Regions from separate parts of the Solibacillus sp. FSL R5-0449 genome, predicted to be linked through region 3. Evidence: riboswitches for the same ligand, from Rfam matches in the RefSeq annotation. Region 3 holds a riboswitch; each other region holds the start of a gene.
The links. Region 3 has a riboswitch for thiamine pyrophosphate ahead of MKY27_RS09225 (3-oxoacyl-ACP reductase). Riboswitches for the same ligand answer to the same signal wherever they lie in the genome.

Region 1 (2,203 bases), 1.2 Mb from region 3:
CATTTCCCATGTAGCCGAACTAAAAGCAGCAATGCCTGCCATCTTGCAAGTGCAAAAACTCAAAGAAGGCTACAGTAAAACAGAGATTATTATTAAATAAAATAAAAACACATTTCCCTCACGCAAAAGTGGGAAATGTGTTTTTGTTAGCGTTTTGGAGTTCGTCGTGTAGTTGCAGGTTGCGGTGTTGATTTTTTGTTGTCCATCATTTTTTTTATGATTGGGTACACGATTGGTCCATATTTAATTGCTGTTTTAATAAGCTTATTTAATTTCATTAGTAAACACTCCTTAACGAATACATTTCGTATAAAAAATATACCCAAAATAGGAGCTTTCATAAACATTAACGTAAAACTTTAATCGCTAGAACTAAATTCCAAATCGCCAGGATGAACGTAATAACGACTAAAAGAATAAATCCGATAAAATGCGAACTAAAGAAAAAATCCTGGAAACTTAAGGTCAACGTATCATTTAAGGAAAGAACGGAAGTGAAAAGGTAAATAATATACAGAATCCCTAACAGTATCGGTATGAGTTGGGAAATGAATGCTTTTTTAGAATGGCCTTTAACGGCATCATCTTTCGTAACAATAAATATAATTAACGGTAAAATAAACGGTGCAAAATAAAAACTTAAATAGCTTAATGCACTTAAACCTTTCGATTGATCCACTATTCATCACTCCTTCGTATCTATTATATGTAATTCTAGTACGTTTCAAAATAATAGCTGTTGAAAGTTGTAAAAATATTCGTTACAATGAGCATGTTCAAACAATAAAAATTAGATGTACCACAAGGGGTGCCGAGAAAGTCGGCTGAGATTGTGCACGGGATTGCACTGACTCTTTGAACCTGTAAGTTAGCACTTGCGTAGGGATGTGGATAGAATCCGACTGTTCAAACGATAGTCAGGCTTTTGTCCTGATTATCGTTTTTTTACTTTTTCTATCCCTCTTCACTTTTGTTACATCGGATAAAAAGAAAGGGGAATTGTTATGGACAGAAAGAAATTATTAATGATGGTGGAAATTGCAATATTTGCTGCCATCGGACTTGTATTGGATCAAGTATCCTTTAAGATGTGGGCACAAGGCGGATCGATCAGTTTTGTTATGGTACCGATTATGTTAATGGCCATTCGTTGGGGATTAACGGCAGGACTGACAACTGGCTTGCTGATCGGTGTCATGCAAATGATGTTCGGTGCGTACATTGTCCACTGGTTACAGGCAATATTAGATTACGGGCTTGCGTTTACAGTAGTAGGGTTAGCGGCAATTGTAAGAAAGCCGTTATTAGAGGCTACACAATCGCTCAATAAAGTAAAAATGGCACTTTATATTGTCATTGGAGCACTTGTTGGCGGAGCTTTAAGATTTGTTTCGCACTTGCTCGCAGGTGTCGTGTTCTTTAAAGAATATGCAGGCGATGATAATGTATGGGCCTACTCAATTATTTACAACAGTACTTATATGGTACCTGCTACTATACTTACGGCAATCATCGCAGTTATTTTATTCACATCTGCCCCTCGTTTGCTGCAAAAAGTAAAAACAACATAATATATAGAAAATACAAGGCTTGCAGCAAGGGATACTTCGCCCGCTGCAAGCTTTTTCTCCATTTAATAGTAGAAAGTCGTACTAAATTAGTAATAAAACGGCAAATTTTAAAATCCTTGAACAATTACAACCGATTTTAAGTATGCTATAGTTAAGGATAGACATTGTTTAAGAGGAAGGAAGTTACACATGATTGTTACTACTCAAGAAGAAATCCAGGCGTTTAAAAAAATCGGACGCGTTTGTGCTGAAATTCGTGAGGCGATGAAAGCTGCGACAGTACCTGGCGTGACAACGAAAGAATTAGATGAGATTGCAGGCCGTATGTTTGCAGAAGCAGGCGCGGTTTCCGGTCCTAAAGGCGAATACGATTTTCCGGGATATACATGCATTTCAGTAAATCACGAAGTTGCACATGGTATTCCAGGGAACAAGGTCATTAAAGAAGGCGATATTGTAAACATAGATGTTTCGGGCTCTTTAAACGGTTATTTTGCAGATACAGGTATTTCATTTGTCGTTGGTGAAGGTTATGAAGATAAAGAAAAACTTTGTACTGTAGCAAAATCGGCATTTGATCGTGCGATGACAAAGGTTAAAGCAGGTTCGAAATTAAATCAAATCGGTAAAGC
Region 2 (2,203 bases), 840 kb from region 3:
TTATTACATGTGATACAGAAGAGGAAACCGACTATCTGTATGAAAAACTGCTTGAAGGCGGCCATCCGCTAATGCCAATCGGGGATTACGGTTTCAGTAAGAAGTTCGGCTGGCTCAATGACCGTTACGGCGTGTCGTGGCAGATTAATTTAGCTTAATGAAATGAGCCGGGTGTCATGCGTTGATTGATACCCGGCTCTTCATTTTCTAATAAAGGTCTGAGTTGTTCTAATATATTTTATAATCTTCTAATAAAAGTGAGATGTTCTAATATAAGTATCGGTTGTTCTAATAAGTCTGTCATATGTTCTAATATCGTCCGCAGATCTTCAAATATCCCGCCCGGAAGTTCTAATAAACGCTCAAATCTTCTAATAAAATCGGTAAGCCGGTGAAAACAGATCTCTATAAATAAATTGTTCTAATATAACCCGCAAAAGTTCTAATAACCGCACCAATTCTTCTAATAAAATCGATACAATAATACAAAAAATTCTCTAGCAAAAAATTGTTCTAATAACCCACCCAAATGTTCTAATAACCACCGAAAATCTTCTAATAAAACCGCCCCAACCTCAGCGACTCACCCCGCATTAAGCATCCCGCCAAACGCCCGGTTTTTCACCATCACTTTCAGCAAGCCATAGCCTAAAATTGCACCCGCAAACGAACTCATCATAAAGGCCGGGACAAAACCGAACAGCGCCGCTTCCTGACCTAAAAATAATATCGCAATCGGATAAGTAGCCATTGCACCAAGTAACCCTGTCCCGACCACTTCACCCAAAGCGGCAAACGCCAGCTTCTTCGTTTTCGCAAACAACAATGCCGCGAGAAGGGCACCAATCATGCTTCCAGGGTAAGCAAATAGACTGCCTGTCCCCATCAAGTTTCTTAACGTTGATGTAAGAAACGCCTGCAATACCGCATACCATGGACCGAGAAGTACGGCCGAGACGACATTGGCAAAATGCTGTATCGGAAAAATTTTCGCGAATCCTAATGGGATATACACCATACTGCTGAGAATCGTTGTAATCGCTGCTATAATCGCGGAGTATGTAAGCTTTCTCGTTTTATTCATTTCAACCATCCATCCTTTACATTAATTTTTGCAACAAAAAAACCACTTTCAATGAAGAAAGTGGTATCGTAGCCTATAAAAAAAATAAAAATAGGGAATCGACACTACTTTCCTACGCTAGTATTACCTAGATCAGGTGCAAAGGGTACTTCTCAGCCAAAAGGCGCCCCTAGTAGTTTGACGAGCAGATTATCTGCTTCCAATATTAGGTTAATTTCACAATAATCATAACATGACCACTTCACAATGCAAGCACTTTTTTGAAACTTACTCCCTTTGACCGAGTGCAATCACTGCTCATATCCGCCGCCATAATTAGCGGGCTGGGCGTGCTGCCAAGGGTTTGGCGGACCGATGAAAGTATTAGGTCGGACAGGTGCAACTGCCTGCTGCCACAGATTTTCATTCATGCCATAAGTATGGGCCATAATATTTGCCGGTGTCAGCTTAAGCAGGTCGGAACCTAAAATCACTTCAGGTGTCGGAGCATTAAAAATGGCAAGCAGATGCGTGTTGTTTTGCGTAGCAACTTCGTAATGCCACCACCCTTGAGGAACGTTCGCCACTTGACCGGGGCTAATCGGAAAATGCATCAGCTGTTTCGTAAAAGGATTCAAAATCGAAACAATCGCCCTTCCCGTGATACAGTAAACAAGTTCCGCCGCATTTTGATGGTAGTGCGGCTCAATGACATTATTGGCACTCAAATAAATATCAAGCAGCGATATATTATCCAGCGTATTCAACTGGTTGACACCCATTACATTAATAAAATTATGCTGGTCTTTAATGAACAACGGGTTTTTATTAAGATCGAATGTAAACTGCGGTTGCGCTGAAACATGATTCGGATTCAATCGTTCACCTCTTTTTTATTGTAGTTAAAGTATGCGATAATTTAACGGGGTGTGCCTATTGCCGATAGTAGCACGCCACTTAAAAATATGCATATAGCGCATTGATTAATGTAAAAATTAAAATAAACAGAGTAGCACCACATACAATAATTTCTGCAAAGTGGACGAGCATAACTCTTTCATCACTTAATTCAGCTTTATGAAAACCAAAGAAGTCCCCGTGACTGATAATATAAATAAACGTACTCACGACCATTAAGGA
Region 3 (2,203 bases):
CATTCATAATAATATTTACACAATCTTCGTGGAAATCACCGTGGTTGCGGAAACTAAATAAATACAATTTCAGCGACTTACTCTCAACAATTTTTTTATCAGGAATATATGAAATATACATCGTTGCAAAATCCGGTTGCTGCGTAATCGGACAAAGACTTGTAAACTCCGGGCAGTTAAACTTCACAAAATAATCACGGTCTACATGTAAATTGTCTACAGACTCTAATACTTCTGGTGCATAAGCAAATGTGTACTTTACATTTTGATTTCCTAATAATGTTAAATCCTCTAATCCTTCTGTTTGGTGACGACCAGACATAAAAAAAACCTCCTTAAGTTAATACCGGAGTATTCCAAGGAGGGCGAACTATAACATCTCTAATCAAACTATTGGAGGCATAAAAAAAACCACATCCAATATGGACATGGCGTAATATACATGTATCCATAGTTTTTTATAGAGGGTATCAGCTATGAACCTCTCCTGAACAACTCAGGTATTTCAATAATTTACATTGTAGTATATATTGTTCTTACTGTAAATCAATATTTTCAAAATTATGGTTTTCTCTATATCCCAGTAAGCCTATCAGTAGGATTCATCTTAAAGAGAGATATAAGTTTGCTCTTAATCCATTACAAGACCGCCATCAACGACTAAATTCTGCCCAGTGATGGCACTTCCCCAAGGAGATGCAAAGAATAATGCCACTTCCGCTAAATTTTTTGGTGTTGCCACTCTTTGTAAAGGGGTTATGTTTTCAATCAATTGAAATACTTCTGCTGTTGTCACTTTACTTGCATCCGTTTGTTTTAATAGTCCACCAGACATCATATTGACTGTAACGCCATACTCCCCTAACTCTTTCGCCATGTTACGTGTAAATCCGAGCAATGCTGCTTTAGCTGTTGTATATTCATGATAAGCTACTACCGGATTCTGAAATAAGTTTGTCCCAATATTAATAATACGACCAAATTCCAGTTCTTTCATATCCTCAATGCATGCTTGAATACTATTTAAAGCACCCTTAATCGTTCCTTCAAATTGCTTATTGTAATCGGTCCATTGAAGCCCAAACACATTTTTTTGTGTGAGTGGATTAAATTCAAAATCAATCAATGCATTATTAACAATGGTTGTAATCGGGGTATGAAAATACTCTTTTGCCTTTTTAACCATTTGCTTCACTTCTTGTTGATTGCGGATATCTGCTTGTAAAGCGATAACTTGAGAACCCAAACTTTGTGCTAAATGTTGCGCTTTTTCCTCACTCTTATAATAATTCAGTACGACATTAGCTCCCTCTTTGACAAATGCTTTTACGAGTTCTTCTCCAACACCTCTACTTGCGCCTGTAACTAAAACGGTTTGTTCATGTAATTTCATCATCATTTCCCCCTAATTATTTTTTGTCAGTTGTTTGAATAACCAGACCATTTTCAAACTTCCCATAAAACTCTATCCGTTTTCCTCCTCGCTGGATTTAGATGGACGTAAGTGCAAAAAACGTCTCTATTAATATAGAGACGCCAAAAAAGTGTATACTACACCTATAATTGCTCCCTACGTCAGTATTAACTGTCAGGTTCTAAGGGTCAGGTTTTAACCTTCTCAACACGAATGTGTCCCCCTGCAATTAAAGTATTTGCATAAGAAAAGCTCCACGTAAATTACGCGGAGCCATAGTAAGTACAGAAAAATAGATATGTACTTTGCTCCCTACGTCCGTATTAACGGTCAGGTTCTAAGGGTCAGGTTTTACCTTCTCAACACATTGTGTCCCCCTGCAAATGCATTTAATTAGATTGATTCTATCAAAATGGGTTCAATAAAACAAGTACTCATAAGTTAAACTGGAAATAGCCTACTGTATAGATATTTAATATTACACATTTACCCCAATCTTTATCACGCCTAATAAACGAAATTCTCATTAATTTAATCAGCATCTGTTTGCGTTGCTTTTTCCTATTTAAAAAAGCAATAGAGAAATGATAACGGACGAGTTCAAAACTAAACATGTGAATATTGTATTGCACTTCTAGTGGTCTAACTATATCTCTCATAAATTTATATTATCTTAATTTTCTTTAACTGTGATTCTCTTGTTATCTCTCTTTTCCCGTGGGTAATTTCGTTATAAGTATAATAAGTATGGGACTGCATATTACCTTCTTTTGGAATTGGTAAATGGTT
Region 4 (2,203 bases), 440 kb from region 3:
TTGGCTCACCATTTATCGCGACTGAAGAAGCTTTTGCGCGTCAAGAATATAAACAGATGATTGTGGATAGTACAGCAGAGGATATTATATACAGTAATTTATTTACAGGAATCCACGGAAATTATTTGAAAGGCTCTATTATGAATGCGGGGATGGATCCAAATAATCTCAAAGAAAGTGATCCTTCTGCGATGAACTTTAACGATAATAACGCAAAAGCCTGGAAAGATATTTGGGGAAGCGGGCAAGGAATTGGTGCAATTAAAGAGATTACCTCTACCCAGCAATATGTTGATAAACTGGCTGAGGAATATGCGCAGGCTTATCAAGAAATGACTGGTAAACGATCGACAGTAGCCCATTTACAATAGTCAACGTCGATTGCGGTAAAACAAAGATGCTATTTTCTCTAAGGGGAAATAGCGTTTTTTTCTGAGCACTAAAAATAGCTTTACTTTCTGGAATGATTCCCTAAATATAGTAGTAATTTCATAATTTTTCGAATTCCCTTGCCCGGGTTGAATTAATTTGTTACACTCTGGGTAATTAAATGCATTTGCGGGGGGACACAGCAGTGTTGAGAAGGTTAAAACCTGACCCTTAGAACCTGGCCGTTAATACGGACGTAGGGAGCAAAGTACACGCTATACATATGTACTTACTTTGACTCCGCGTATCCTTTACGTGGAGTCTTTCTTTTGCAAATATACACGCATTTGATTTGCGGGGGGACACAGTAGTGTTGAGAAGGTTAAAACCTGACCCTTGGAACCTGGCCGTTAATACGGACGTAGGGAGCAATGAAAAGTGGTACTTACACTTTTTGGGGACGTCTCTCTATATAGAGGCGTCTTTTTTTGTGCTTCCGCCAACAAAAAGGAGGAGTAACAATGGGATTTTGTGAAAAGGTAAGGAAAGAAACGGATTTTTATTGGGAGGCTAGCTTCTATCATCCATTTGTACAAGGGATTGCAGATGGAAGTTTACCGCTGGAGAAGTTTAAGTTTTATATGCTGCAGGATGCATATTATTTAAAACATTATACGAAAGTTCTTGCTCTTGCAGCTGCAAAAGCGACTACGGATGACGATGTTCAATATTTTCTGCAAACAGCAAAATTTATTCATGACGCAGAGTTGGAGTTGCATCGTACAACGTTTAAAGAATTAGGCGTGACAGCGGATGATTTGGAGCAATTCGAAGCGGCTCCAGCAGCCTATAACTATGTAAGCCATATGTATAATGCGGTGCATAACGGAGATGTAGCTGAAGCATTTGCGGCAATTTTACCTTGCCCGTGGCTGTATCAGGAAATTGGGCAAAGGTTAAAAGATGCACGCCCGAATGTCCCCCTTTATGAACAATGGATTGCACTCTATGCGTCCGAGGAGATGCTACAAAATATTGAAATACAAAAGTCAATGCTGGATCGATATGCGAAAGAACAACCAGCAAAGGTAAAAGTCTTGCAGGAACATTTTAAGAAAAGCTGTTATTACGAATGGATGTTTTGGGAGATGCCTTGGACGAAGCAAAACTGGGAACAAGGGGTGTATGTCAATGAGCCTGCAAGCAATTCATAAAAATCAGCCGTTAGTACATTGCATTACAAATTATGTCGTCGCAAATTTTACAGCGAATGGTTTGCTTGCGGTAGGTGCCTCACCGGTAATGGCGGATGCGATCGAAGAAGCGGGAGAAATGGCTGCTCAGTCAAGTGCATTACTTTTAAATTTGGGTACTTTGAATGAACGGACAGTAGCATCGATGAAGGAAGCAGGATTTAGCGCAAATAAGCATCATACTCCGGTTGTTCTGGATCCAGTAGGAGTAGGGGCAACAAAGTTTCGAATTGAGACAGCACGACAATTGCTCTATCTTCTAAAGATTGATGTTATCCGCTGCAATATTGGAGAATTGGCGGCTTTTGCGGGAGCGGATTGGACTTCCAAAGGTGTTGATAGCGGTAATGGACATATCGATGTTGCAGCGACGGCCAAACAGCTGGCGAATCACTATCAATCTATTGTAATCGTTACAGGAGAACAAGATGTGATTACGGATGGGGAAAGAGTTGAATTTGTAACGGGTGGTCATGAAAAAGTGACAAAAATGACTGGGAGCGGCTGCTTATTGAGTGCCTTTTGTGCTGCGGTGCTTGCAAACAGTAAAGAACCGTTTAATGACTTACAAACTCTGCTCA

Region 1: linked by a shared signal. The riboswitch ahead of thiT (energy-coupled thiamine transporter ThiT) and the one ahead of MKY27_RS09225 (3-oxoacyl-ACP reductase) in region 3 are both predicted to bind thiamine pyrophosphate.
Region 2: linked by a shared signal. The riboswitch ahead of thiW (energy coupling factor transporter S component ThiW) and the one ahead of MKY27_RS09225 (3-oxoacyl-ACP reductase) in region 3 are both predicted to bind thiamine pyrophosphate.
Region 4: linked by a shared signal. The riboswitch ahead of tenA (thiaminase II) and the one ahead of MKY27_RS09225 (3-oxoacyl-ACP reductase) in region 3 are both predicted to bind thiamine pyrophosphate.

Annotation. Positions count from the first base shown of each region.
Region 1 covers NZ_CP150239.1:3,046,112-3,048,314, reverse strand. Annotated here, with positions in the region: gene MKY27_RS15335 (SMC family ATPase) at 1-100, shown strand, start outside; gene MKY27_RS15330 (DUF4870 domain-containing protein) at 347-679, opposite strand; TPP riboswitch at 795-903, shown strand; gene thiT (energy-coupled thiamine transporter ThiT) at 1,005-1,571, shown strand; gene map (type I methionyl aminopeptidase) at 1,761-2,203, shown strand, end outside.
Region 2 covers NZ_CP150239.1:2,718,763-2,720,965, reverse strand. Annotated here, with positions in the region: gene MKY27_RS13615 (VOC family protein) at 1-158, shown strand, start outside; gene thiW (energy coupling factor transporter S component ThiW) at 584-1,084, opposite strand; TPP riboswitch at 1,177-1,265, opposite strand; gene MKY27_RS13605 (cupin domain-containing protein) at 1,375-1,941, opposite strand; gene MKY27_RS13600 (nucleotidyltransferase) at 2,021-2,203, opposite strand, start outside.
Region 3 covers NZ_CP150239.1:1,883,473-1,885,675, forward strand. Annotated here, with positions in the region: gene queF (preQ(1) synthase) at 1-322, opposite strand, end outside; PreQ1 riboswitch class I at 445-491, opposite strand; gene MKY27_RS09225 (3-oxoacyl-ACP reductase) at 632-1,393, opposite strand; TPP riboswitch at 1,551-1,649, opposite strand; TPP riboswitch at 1,707-1,803, opposite strand; gene MKY27_RS09230 (hypothetical protein) at 2,078-2,203, opposite strand, start outside.
Region 4 covers NZ_CP150239.1:2,327,015-2,329,217, reverse strand. Annotated here, with positions in the region: gene MKY27_RS11615 (nitronate monooxygenase family protein) at 1-371, shown strand, start outside; TPP riboswitch at 551-649, shown strand; TPP riboswitch at 716-814, shown strand; gene tenA (thiaminase II) at 891-1,583, shown strand; gene thiM (hydroxyethylthiazole kinase) at 1,561-2,203, shown strand, end outside.